DNA from 4 places in the Yersinia antarctica genome. Region 1 is predicted to be linked to each of the others. Evidence: predicted binding sites of a transcription regulator. Region 1 holds the regulator's gene; each other region holds the start of a gene.

Region 1 (3,216 bases):
CTGTTGGTGGAATTCCACCAGATAGACGCTTTTCTCCTTGCTCAATTCATCAAAACTGAGAGCAATGGGGGAGCCGCTATAACGGATATGTTCAGTTTTAGCCACTTGCTGGGCGCGATGAATATGGCCTAAAGCAATGTAATCTGCTGGTGGAAATGCCTGCGCGGGGAAAGCATCCAATGTACCAATATAGATATCGCGAACCGAGTCTGTCGTGGTGACGCCAACGGTAGTCAGGTGCCCGGTGGCAATAATGGGCAGTAGCAAACCCAGTTCGGTACGCAATTCAACCGCCCGCTGATACAGTGCCTGGTAGTGGCCCGCGATCGCTTCTTGTAAAGCCAGTTGTTTTTGCCCTCCAGATTCACCCGCCTGACTGGTGACTAAGTCCCTTGGCCGTAAAAACGGGATCGCACACAGCAGAGCCGCAGGTTGATGTTGGCGGTCTTTTAGAATAATGATTTGTTGATCGAGATTGCTGTTGGCGCACGAAATAACGGTGGTATTGAGATAAGAGAGCAAACCCCGTGATTCATTCAGTGTTGACACAGAATCGTGATTACCCCCCAATACCACTAACTGACAGCCAGTGGGTTGGAGCTCAACCACGAAACGGTTATATAGCTCACGGGCGTAACTGGGCGGGGAGCCAGTATCAAAGATATCACCTGCTACAATTAGCGCATCTACCTGATTTTCTTCGATCTGATTAATGAGCCAGTGCAGAAATGCCTGATGCTCAGCAGCGCGGCTTTTAGTGAAGAAATGCTGGCCTAAATGCCAATCAGAGGTATGAATAATGCGCATAAATCTCCCGCACGGCAGGTTATCAGTCAAAGATAATGGCGCTGATTATAAACGCTGCCCGCCGGATGTCGCGGCTAAAAAAAGGCTAGGAGGAAAATCTCCGAGACGTCTCGCAAACTTGACTGCTGTGTTTTGCAATTATCATGAAATTTATCACTATGCTTATTGCTAGTAGAAGCGTGATGTTTTTCATAAAAATGTCACAAAACTGACGCATAATGGCTCCCGAAATCAAATAGTGACCACTAACATATTGGCAGGGTTGATGATGGCAAGACGCATACTTGTGGTGGAAGATGAAGCGCCAATCCGTGAGATGGTGTGCTTTGTGTTGGAACAGAATGGTTACCAACCATTAGAAGCCGAAGATTATGACAGCGCAGTAACTCGTCTGTCGGAGCCTTTCCCTGATTTAGTGTTGTTGGACTGGATGTTACCTGGCGGCTCGGGTATTCAGTTCATTAAACATATGAAACGTGAAGCGTTGACCAGAGATATTCCGGTGATGATGCTGACGGCCCGTGGCGAAGAAGAGGATAGGGTGCGCGGTTTGGAAGTGGGCGCAGATGACTATATTACCAAGCCGTTTTCGCCGAAGGAGCTGGTTGCGCGTATTAAAGCAGTGATGCGCCGAATATCGCCGATGGCTGTTGAGGAAGTTATTGAAATGCAAGGGCTAAGCCTTGATCCTTCCTCACATCGGGTTATGGCCAATGAGCAAGCGCTGGATATGGGGCCGACCGAGTTTAAGTTATTGCACTTCTTTATGACCCACCCGGAGCGCGTTTACAGCCGTGAACAGTTGCTTAATTATGTTTGGGGCACTAACGTTTATGTAGAAGATCGTACGGTTGACGTGCATATTCGTCGGCTACGCAAGGCGCTTGAAATTGATGGTCATGACAGAATGGTACAAACTGTCCGGGGAACTGGATACCGTTTCTCAACGCGCTACTGAGTTTTCAGTGCCGGAGAATTCGTTGTGTTAGAACGCTTATCATGGAAAACGCTGGCTCTCGAGCTGGCTCTTTTTTGTCTGCCTGCATTACTCCTGGGTGCCTTCATCGGCTATCTTCCGTGGCTATTGCTGATTTCAGCTGTCGCGGCGCTGGTTTGGAATTTCTATAATCAACTTAAGTTATCTCACTGGTTGTGGTTAGACCGTAGCATGACACCACCTGCTGGTCGCTGGAGCTGGGAGCCTTTATTTTACGGCTTGTACCAAATGCAGTTGCGAAATCGTCGGCGTCGGCGCGAACTGGCTTTGCTTATCAAACGTTTCCGCAGTGGTGCCGAATCATTGCCTGACGCGGTAGTTATTACCACAATTGATGGCAATATCTTCTGGTGTAACGGTTTAGCTCAGCAGTTGTTAGGGTTTCGTTGGCCGGAGGATAACGGCCAACATATCCTTAATTTATTGCGCTACCCGGAATTCAGCCAATATCTGCAACAACAAGAGTTCTCCCGCCCGTTGACTCTGCAACTGAACAATGGTTATTACGTCGAATTTCGTGTGATGCCTTATTCAGAAGGGCAATTATTGATGGTTGCCCGTGATGTTACTCAGATGCGGCAGTTGGAAGGTGCAAGGCGTAATTTCTTTGCCAACGTCAGTCATGAATTGCGTACGCCACTGACGGTGTTGCAAGGTTATCTGGAAATGATGAATGACCAAGAGCTGGTTGGGCCATTACGGGATAAAGCACTGGGGACCATGCAAGAGCAGACTAAGCGAATGGATGGATTGGTAAAACAGCTCTTGACGCTATCACGAATTGAAGCGGCACCTAATGTGGATATGAATGAGCGGGTGGATATTCCGTTGATGCTGAAAGTGTTACAGCATGAAGTTCAGGCTCTCAGTAACGGACGACATGAGATTACCTTCCGGGTTAACGACCAATTAAAAGTGTTTGGTAACGAAGACCAACTGCGCAGTGCGGTATCAAATCTGGTTTATAACGCCGTCAATCACACGCCTGTTGGTACCCAAATTGAGGTGTGTTGGCAGCAAACGCCACAAGGTGCACAATTTCAGGTCAGCGATAATGGGCCGGGAATCGGTCCTGAACATGTTCCACGGCTAACGGAGCGGTTCTATCGGGTGGATAAAGCCCGATCACGGCAAACGGGGGGCAGTGGATTAGGGCTGGCAATTGTGAAACATGCATTGAGTCATCACGATGCACGTTTAGAGGTCATGAGCGAAGTCGGTCTGGGGACTCGATTTATCTTTACCTTGCCGAATCGATTGATTGTTCCCGCAGTTTTAGCCGAGAATGCAGTCAAATCCTAAAAACTGCATGGATACCAAGCTGATGAAATGGGCAAAACTGACGTTGTTGCATGTCATGCTATGGTTTAGCCATGCCGTTTTAGCGCAATCTGAAGCGGTATTTTCCCCTC
Region 2 (3,216 bases), 1.0 Mb from region 1:
CTGCTGCGGCGCGTTTAATTGCTTCAGGGTAACGTCTGGCAGTTGCTCCAAGGTCTGAAGGCACTCCACCAGCCGCTTAGGTAACCGTTGAGCCAGAGTATTTTTCAGTGTCTGATTAGGGTGGTTTTTTCGCTCACTGTTTAGAAAATCATCTAAATCAGTATCAGGAAGTAAGTTAATGCTCACATACTCACCAGCCTGCCAATAGCTTGAAAGTTGTAAAATTGCTGGGCCAGAAAGCCCACGGTGAGTAAACAAAATACTCTCACGGAAGCTAACGCCATTTTCGGCGGTGACCACCGCAGGCACGGAAACCCCAGATAATGTTTGCAGGTGCTCCAGCAGCGGTTTGTGCAAGGTGAACGGGACTAATGCCGCACGGGTAGGGAGGACTTTCAAGCCAAACTGTTCTGCCAACTTATAGCCGAACGGTGAAGCACCAAGTCCGGGCATAGAGAGTCCGCCAGAGGCGACGACAAGTGAGTTAGTGCTCACTTCCAAATTATTAATTTGTAATACGAAACCGGTGCCGCTTTTTTCAACCGACAAAACATCGCTACGCAACCGAATCGTGACTTGCCCCAGCTCACACTCTTTCAGTAATAGTTCAACCACCTGCTGAGCAGAGTCATCGCAGAACAACTGCCCTAGCGCTTTCTCATGCCAGGCAATGCCATAGCGATTCATCAGATCGATGAAATCCCATTGGGTATAACGCGCCAAGGCAGATTTACAGAAGTGAGGATTCTGTGACAGATACGCGGCAGGCTCTGCAAAGAGATTGGTAAAATTACAGCGGCCACCACCAGACATCAGTATTTTGCGCCCCGCCTTTTTGCCGTTATCGACCAACAACACCCGACATCCGGCTTGTCCAGCCTGAGCGGCACAAAATAGCCCCGCAGCACCTGCACCTATCACTACCACATCAAACTGTTCCACACTTGGCCTCACTGAGTAAAATCATCATCGCTGCAAAATTGCCCGCTTTTGGCTGATTATTATATTATTTAGCGCATTCAACCGACAAATTGGCGGCGGGAGATTGTAAGTCGCTCGCAGGAATATCGCTATAGTAAGAAAATGTCTCATACAGTAAAACTAAGTAACCTGCTGATATAACATGCATATGTTGCTCAATAAGACGAATTCGTCTGCGGTCATGTCAAAAAAAGGTCATATTTTCCTTTTCCCCACCCCCCATTGTCACTGATAATGCGCCGCGTTCATGTCCACAAACTGGCGTAACGCTTATGCTACATCTTTTCGCTGGCCTGGATTTCCATACCGGCCTAATGTTAGTTCTTGCTTTGTTGTTCGTGCTGTTTTACGAAGCCATCAATGGTTTTCATGATACAGCCAATGCGGTCGCGACCGTAATCTATACCCGTGCCATGCGTTCACAGGTTGCTGTTGTGATGGCAGGGGTGTTTAACTTCCTCGGCGTGATGCTGGGCGGTTTGAGCGTGGCTTATGCTATCGTTCACTTATTGCCTACTGATCTGCTGTTAAACGTCAGTTCGGCGCATGGGTTGGCTATGGTCTTCTCTATGCTACTGGCGGCGATTATCTGGAATTTGGGCACTTGGTATTTCGGTATCCCGGCTTCCAGCTCTCATACGCTAATTGGTGCAATCATCGGTATTGGTTTAACCAATGCATTAATGACCAGTACATCTGTTGTAGATGCACTGAACGTTCCTAAGATGATTCAAATCTTCCTGTCATTAATCTTATCCCCAATTGTGGGTCTGGTTATTGCCGGTTTGATGGTGTTCCTGCTACGTCGTTACTGGAACGGGTCCAAGAAACAGCAACGTATTCACCTGACACCTGCTGAACGTGAAAAGAAAGACGGTAAACGTAAACCGCCCTTCTGGACCCGTACTGCGCTGATTCTATCGGCTATCGGTGTGAGTTTCTCTCATGGCGCTAACGATGGTCAGAAAGGGATTGGCTTGATCATGCTGGTATTAATCGGCGTGGCTCCGGCTGGGTTCGTCGTGAATATGAATGCAACCGGTTATGATATTGCCCGCACCCGCGATGCAGTGACCCATCTGCAACAATATTATCAGCAACATGTTGAGGTGTTACCTCATGCTGTCGCGCTGAAACCGCTGGTACCTGCACCAGAAACATTGCCGAATACACCGGCACAGTTCCATTGTGATAGCTCACGCGCCATGATTGCCATTGATCATGCCCAAACGTTGCTGGCTAATCTGCAAAGCTATGACGATCTGACGGTTGATCAACGCAGCCATATGCGTCGCTTGCTGATGTGTGTTGCCGAAACCGCAGGGACTGTTGCCAAACTGCCTGAAACCAGTGCTGAAGACCGCCGTTTCCTCAATAATCTGCGTACAGATTTGTTGGAAACTGTGGAATATGCACCGACCTGGATCATCGTTGCCGTCGCTCTGGCCCTCTCTTTGGGTACCATGATTGGCTGGAAACGTGTGGCAGTCACCATCGGTGAGAAAATCGGTAAGAAAGGCATGACTTACGCGCAAGGGGTTTCTGCCCAGATGACTGCGGCGGTTTCCATCGGTATTGCGAGTTATACCGGTATGCCAGTATCGACAACGCAAGTGCTCTCTTCAGCAGTTGCCGGGACCATGTTGGTTGATGGCGGTGGTGTTCAGAGTAAAACGGTGAAGAACATTATGTTGGCGTGGGTATTAACCTTACCAATATCTATTCTTCTTTCCGGTGGGTTGTACTGGGTGGCTCTAAGATTCATTTAAACCCAGCGAAACGTATTACTATCATAGTGCGCCTCAACCTAGCACTGTGATAAGACCGGGCAGTAAACATATTGAACGGTTACGGTAAATAAAAAAGGCGGCCTTATCAGGTCGCCTTTTTAAATGCTTCTCTGCCAATAATTCATACTAATACCACAACATTAAACCCACCAGACTGACCACTACCAATCCACATAATGCACTGGTCAGTATAAATTGCCCACGTAGCCTCTCACAGCGGCGAATAAACTCAGGATCGTGGTGATCAAGATAACGTTGGGCGAAGATGTAACCCACTAATCTAATTTGTTTGCTCGGCTGACCGTGGGAGGTAAAAAAGCCACCACCATCAACATATTGATACAGCAACGGGTCGCAGCCACGTAATACCACTAACAAAGCACGCAGAGATGAATAATAACGTGCCATATTAATCACACATACCACACATAAAGCCCAAAAAAGC
Region 3 (3,216 bases), 430 kb from region 1:
TCATGACCACCAGAGAATGTCACGCTAGAGAAGAAGTCGTTATATTTATTATCCGGTGTTCCACCAAATTTCTGTTTAAAACTTTGATTAGGGATTAAAAAACCAGAGGTTGAATCTGGGTCAGCAAAACCGAACGCTTTACCTTTCAAATCTTCAATTTTCTGATAAGGGCTATCCGCTTTCACCACAACCACAGAGTGATAACCGCGTGATTTGTCAGTATCATCGATAGCAATACCTACAATATCAACGGCTTTAGGATCTTTAATATAAACAGAGGCAAAAGAGGAAGGAGACATACTTAATACCAAGTCAATCTTCCCACCTAATAGGCCTTGTATTACGCCAGAATAGTCTGATGCATTATGCAAGTTTGTTTTTACATTTAACTCTTTATCTAAAAACTCTTTGACACACATATTATCGCCAATTTGTTGTGTCGCATTCTGCCCACCAAGAATACCCAGATTAATTTCTTTTGGTGCATCCGCTGCTGTAGCATTAAATACCATAAAACTTGCCACTAATGAGGTAAGACAAAGTACTTTTTTCATTAAAATAACCTATTCTGATAAAGGGATAAGTGGGGATTAATGCAAAAGTTCAGTGGATTCATCGCTGTAAATATCTTGAATAATAGAATCATTTAACAGTGAAGGATGCCCATCAAAGACAATCCGCCCGTGGGCAATACCAATCACTCGGGTGCAATAGTCTTTCACCAAATCAACAGAGTGTAAGTTCACAATTACAGCAATATCGTTTTCACTTATTTTCTGTAATGTATTCATAATGCGGGTTGTGTTTTTTGGATCTAAAGAAGCGACAGGTTCATCAGCCAATAATATTTTGGGGTTTTGCATCATGGCGCGGCAAATGGCCACCCGTTGCATTTGGCCGCCAGAGAGATTCTCTGCACGCTGCAACGCATGGGGTAACATATTAAGCCATTGTAATAACTCAATTGCTCTAGCCCGATCTTCATCAGCAAATATTTTGAAAAATGATTTAAACGTGGAGGTGTAACTCAGGCGGCCTAACAAAACATTAGTAATAACATCAAGACGGGGGACCAAACAGAAATCTTGGAAGATCATGCCGCATTTTGCGCGCCATTTACGCATCTGCTTGGTTGTTAGTGCTGCAATATTTTGCGTATCGCCATTGTCATGGTAATTAATAATTTCACCCGCACTGCTGGGAATAGTGCCATTTAAAACATGTAACAATGTTGATTTTCCGGCACCGGAGCGGCCAATAATTGCAACAAACTCACCTGCATGGAGTTCAAAATTAATATCATCCAGCACACGGTGTTGTGATTGGTACGCTTTAACTAATCCCTTAACGGCAAGTACCTTCTTACGCGGTTCTTGCACCGCAGCCGGATAGTCAGCCACAGTGAATTTACGTAATGCCTGGCCCATAACATGTCTCTCAGATTGCCTGTCGTCATGAGCTATTAACGGATAATTCTATTGCATCTTGATGAAAGTTTTATGAGAGAAAGGTGACAAAAAATAGCCACCTTTCTTATACTTTACTCAATTACAGGATATTGATGAGTATCTAACTTCTTAATTTACGGTAGACAAACAGCACAACCAGTGAACCGATAACCGCCACGACAAAGCTGCCAAAATTAAACCCATCAACTTTGCCCATACCAAAGAAGACACTAATATAGCCCCCCACCAGGGCACCGACCACGCCAAGGATTACGGTCATAATAAAGCCACCGCCATCCTCTCCGGGCATAATCCATTTAGCCAAAACACCGGCGATAAGACCAAAAATAATCCAAGATAGTATGCCCATAAACACCTCCATAAAATTAATATTTGCTGATAACTGATTTGACTACCCACTGTTGTTGATCCGCCTTTCAGCTTTGCGTTCAATCTTAAACATAGGTCTCAGGTAAACATAACGGGCTTAACCTGACAGTCTTAAAACAGCTAACATCATTAAGTTAAGACCCGATTAACAAAATCTGCAAATCAGACCAGCCAAGTTAAATACAAATCAAATAACCGGCTGTCGCGGGGTGAAAACATGATTAATTCCCTGCTGTTGTAGCTTTTTCAATAAATCATATCCACCATTTGGCACACTATGCGCAAACTCTCGTTCGCTTGTAAACACAGGGCTGACCCAATACATATTAACCGGATCACCTTGTTGAAGAGGTAGAGTAAGATTGTCTGCATCAGCATATAACGCTGATGATAAAATATAGCCTTCATAACCCTTAGGGGCGACAGCCGACTCCAGTGTATGCCCTTCGCCAAGCCAGGTTATTTTACTCCAGGGAACGTGGGCAAATCCTGCCAGCGCACTGGCCATGTGAATAGCGTTGTCTTCGTTGACATATTGGCTATCAATTGCAATCGCCATCTCCAAGCGCCGGTATTTAGCTGCATCATCATTAAATAATATTTCAACCCATGGCTGAGGACGAATACTGACCCCCACGGTCAGAAAGTAATATATTCCCTCTTTCTCATGTTGGGAGATGGCCATTGGCGGCCACGTCCCCTGATCGATGGCATAATATTTTACCGATGGACCGAAGTGCTGCTCATAATATTGAATATATTCAGCTTGTAATGCAGGCCACGGATTTCCCTCTTCCTGTTGCCAGGCCCGCCAAAATTGACGAGTATGTTGCGCATTGGCATATTGTGTATTGGTTGAAGCTGACCCCAGAGGTAATGTCAGTGGATTATCTTTAATACAACTGGCGGAATAGCAAATTGAGTGATCAATATAGAGGCTCCAGCCAGGAATAATTGCCAACAGTTGTCCCTGATACCACAATGCCGCACCGTCGTCACTTTCAGACCAGACTATCGTAATATACTGCGCATCCAGCTCCGCCTCGCCCGCCACATTACGGCAGAACTCTGCGGCTAATCGTGGGGCCAACCCTTGTTCAAGGGCGGTATTATCAGCCGATGGTGGCGCAGCAACCAGATTTCTCACCCAGCAGGCACGCACGGGAAAACGCTCTTCAAATGCCTCCTGCGGATAAATATAGAAGTAAACTACCCGATTATCCTGTTGCACCACAGCAACCAATGTCTGGTTTTCATTACTGACTTCGGCCAGTACCTCAGATTCTTTCATATCGCCTCAACTGTATCGACAAAGGGTTTCAGGCGAAACATACTGTATTGCCTGCTGTAAAATAAGCCTATTAGCGGAACACAGATA
Region 4 (3,216 bases), 3.8 Mb from region 1:
CATCAGTAGAATCCAGGCTGACGATGCTGTGTACCTGTTGTGCGCTATCGCTATCCCCCATCGCCAGTGAGCTGACGGCATATTTAGCCAGTTTGTGGTTTGCCCAGAGCTGACTGAAATTAGGACAACGAACGAGGCTGATACCTGCCAGTCCCAGTTGAATATCATAAAATTTCACCAGCAGCGGATCGTTGGTATTAATTATAAATACACCGGTGTTTGCATATTTATTAATTACACTGCTAATAATATTATTTTCAGAAAAACTATTTTTTCCTGAGGGCATAGTTGCAGATTGCATAATATCATTTCCCAATGAGTTTGCTGTGATTATCTATACGAAAATTCTCTAAAGCATAGGGCGTTTGATAGAATATAGAGACAAATATTCAGCGTAATAAAACAAGATGTTGGCTTAGTAACTCAAAAGCATTGACTGAAAATTTATATTTTCTATCTTTCGTATGCTGCCAGTTTTATGTAGGTAGCCGCGTTGGTTACTTGTTCTACCCGAGAGTCTGGCTCGGAAAGAGCCAATATGTTGTTAAGACAGAAATATTTTCTCCTGAGACGATGATTTTTTTGTGTGTAATATTGAAAATTTATTAAAATGGTGACGGTGTTCAATAGAGTAAATTAATTCAGTGTTACTCAGTATCGTAACCCTAGAAAATAATGTTAGCAGCAATGCAAAAAAAAACCACTGAGGAAATAGAGAATAGAGGGAAGCCGTCTGGGAAAATGTGCACAGCAGGATGGTGATGAGAATGAAATAATAGGCTTTATATTCGTATTTTTATTGAGTTTCCTCTCCTTATTCTTTTATCTTACGTTTACTCATCCAATTTGTTGAATATGCTCAGCGCTGAGCATAAATACAACATTATTCAATTGAATTCATTCGTTAATATAATGGATTAAACGTGATAAAAAACGACGTTATTTTATCAGAAACGATTTCGTCGTATCGAACCCACAGCGCAACGCTACTTGAAAGCGGTGACCAACCACGATCACAACTGAAGTTATTACAAATAAAAAGATAAAAAATAGTCTAATCTAATGATAAATAATGATTTTATTTTAACACCAGCAGCTTGTCATATAACTGTAATATTTCATACATTTTTCTGTCATTAAACTGTCCTATTTTCCCTCCTGCACCATACTTAATCTGATGAAAACAATTTATACACTTGGTACTTGAGTTGCAGCGTTGTTAGCTTGGTTCATTACTCAGCCCATCCTGCAATACCAGGTTCTTTGGTATAGAGTTAATTCTAATATCCCATTAGGAGGGATTATGAAACTGATGCGTACCACCGTAGCCAGCATTGTGGCAGCGACTTTATCTATGACCACTGTGTCCGCGTTCGCTGCTGCAAGCCTGACAGGTGCAGGTGCGACATTCCCCGCGCCGGTGTATGCCAAGTGGGCAGATTCTTATCAGAAAGAAACAGGTAACAAAGTTAACTATCAAGGGATCGGCTCTTCAGGTGGCGTAAAACAAATCATTGCCAATACTGTTGATTTCGGTGCTTCTGATGCGCCATTAGCAGACGATAAGCTGGCGGCTGAAGGTTTGTTCCAATTCCCAACTGTGATTGGTGGTGTGGTGCTGGCCGTTAATATCCCTGGCATCAAATCTGGTGAACTGACTTTAGACGGTAAAACACTGGGTGATATTTATCTGGGTAATGTGAAGAAGTGGAATGACCCGGCGATTGTGAAGCTGAATCCGGGCGTTAAATTGCCAGATCAAAATATTGCAGTGGTGCGCCGTGCTGATGGTTCTGGCACTTCATTCGTATTCACCAGCTATCTGGCTAAAGTGAATGCGCAGTGGAAAGAGAAAGTGGGTGCAGGCTCAACGGTTAACTGGCCGACCGGTTTAGGTGGTAAAGGTAACGACGGTATTGCGGCATTTGTTCAGCGCTTGCCAGGTGCCATTGGTTATGTGGAATACGCTTATGCCAAACAAAATAACCTGGCTTACACCAAACTGGTTTCAGCCGATGGCAAACCAGTCAGCCCAACAGAGCAAAGCTTTAGCGCTGCGGCCAAAGGTGTAGACTGGAGCAAAACGTTTGCTCAAGACTTAACCAATCAGAAAGGTGATGATGTTTGGCCAATTACCTCTACTACTTTCATTTTGGTGCACAAAGAGCAGAAAAATGCGGCTAAAGGCACTGAAGTACTGAAGTTCTTTGATTGGGCATACAAAAACGGTGCTGAACAAGCTAATGCGCTGGATTACGCCACATTACCAAAAGAAGTGGTTGAACAGGTTCGTGCAGCTTGGAAAACCAATGTTAAAGACAGCAACGGTAAGCCAATCTTCTGATTGAAGTTAGTTTTGCCTGTAATAATTTATTTATAAGATATTGATTTAATATACCCAAAGTAATTGAAGTTGCAGGTAGGCGGCAAGTGAACGAACCCCGATGAGCTGACTCAGGTCAGTGATTCGGGTGAGCGAACATAACCAATAACCCTGCGGCTTCAAGTACGAAGGGAATTAACACCCGGATGAGAAGAGAGTCTATGGCTGATTATAAGCCGACTACCAAAGCACCGAGCAAATACGGTGACATCATTTTCAGCGCGCTGGTTAAACTGGCTGCGCTGATTACGCTATTTCTGCTGGGCGGCATTATCATTTCATTGATTGTTGCTTCTTGGCCAAGTATTCAAAAATTTGGTTGGGCTTTCCTGTGGACCAAAGAATGGGATGCCCCGGCTGAGCAGTTTGGTGCATTAGTGCCGATTTATGGCACAGTTGTCACCTCTGTTATCGCCTTACTTATTGCAGTCCCGGTCAGTTTTGGTATTGCCTTGTTCCTGACTGAGCTGGCCCCTAACTGGCTAAAACGCCCACTGGGTGTGGCTATCGAACTATTAGCGGCTATCCCTAGTATTGTTTACGGGATGTGGGGTTTGTTTGTTTTCGCTCCCTTATTTGCCCGCTATTTCCAAGAACCCGTCGGCAACGTGATGTCTGGCATCCCGATTGTGGGTGTGTTGTTCTCAGGCCCGGCATTCGGTATTGGTATTCTGGCCGCAGGTGTCATCCTGGCCATCATGATTATTCCTTACATTGCAGCGGTTATGCGCGATGTGTTTGAGCAAACCCCGGTGATGATGAAAGAGTCAGCCTATGGTATTGGCTGTACCACTTGGGAAGTTATCTGGCGCATTGTGCTGCCTTACACCAAA

The links. The regulator PhoB, encoded in region 1, activates phosphate uptake and scavenging genes when phosphate is short. The targets are predictions, from matches to a motif close to CTGTCATAAAACTGNCNNAT.
Region 2: a site for PhoB is predicted at 1,163-1,182, ahead of pitA (inorganic phosphate transporter PitA). Genes of this name have one in related genera too.
Region 3: a site for PhoB is predicted at 1,487-1,506, ahead of phnC (phosphonate ABC transporter ATP-binding protein). Genes of this name have one in related genera too.
Region 4: a site for PhoB is predicted at 1,131-1,150, ahead of pstS (phosphate ABC transporter substrate-binding protein PstS). Genes of this name have one in related genera too.

The regions. Positions count from the first base shown of each region.
Region 1 is NZ_JBSJQF010000001.1:1,187,380-1,190,595, forward strand. Features, by position in the region: gene sbcD (exonuclease subunit SbcD) at 1-807, opposite strand, end outside; gene phoB (phosphate response regulator transcription factor PhoB) at 1,076-1,765, shown strand; gene phoR (phosphate regulon sensor histidine kinase PhoR) at 1,790-3,106, shown strand; gene ACWJJO_RS05245 (PstS family phosphate ABC transporter substrate-binding protein) at 3,129-3,216, shown strand, end outside.
Region 2 is NZ_JBSJQF010000001.1:156,069-159,284, reverse strand. Features, by position in the region: gene ACWJJO_RS00620 (BaiN/RdsA family NAD(P)/FAD-dependent oxidoreductase) at 1-942, opposite strand, end outside; gene pitA (inorganic phosphate transporter PitA) at 1,254-2,750, shown strand; gene uspB (universal stress protein UspB) at 2,898-3,216, opposite strand, start outside.
Region 3 is NZ_JBSJQF010000001.1:1,621,987-1,625,202, reverse strand. Features, by position in the region: gene phnD (phosphonate ABC transporter substrate-binding protein) at 1-554, opposite strand, end outside; gene phnC (phosphonate ABC transporter ATP-binding protein) at 591-1,427, opposite strand; gene ACWJJO_RS07520 (GlsB/YeaQ/YmgE family stress response membrane protein) at 1,570-1,818, opposite strand; gene ACWJJO_RS07515 (suppressor of fused domain protein) at 2,026-3,129, opposite strand.
Region 4 is NZ_JBSJQF010000001.1:4,938,148-4,941,363, forward strand. Features, by position in the region: gene ACWJJO_RS22730 (Hint domain-containing protein) at 1-301, opposite strand, end outside; gene pstS (phosphate ABC transporter substrate-binding protein PstS) at 1,304-2,344, shown strand; gene pstC (phosphate ABC transporter permease PstC) at 2,545-3,216, shown strand, end outside.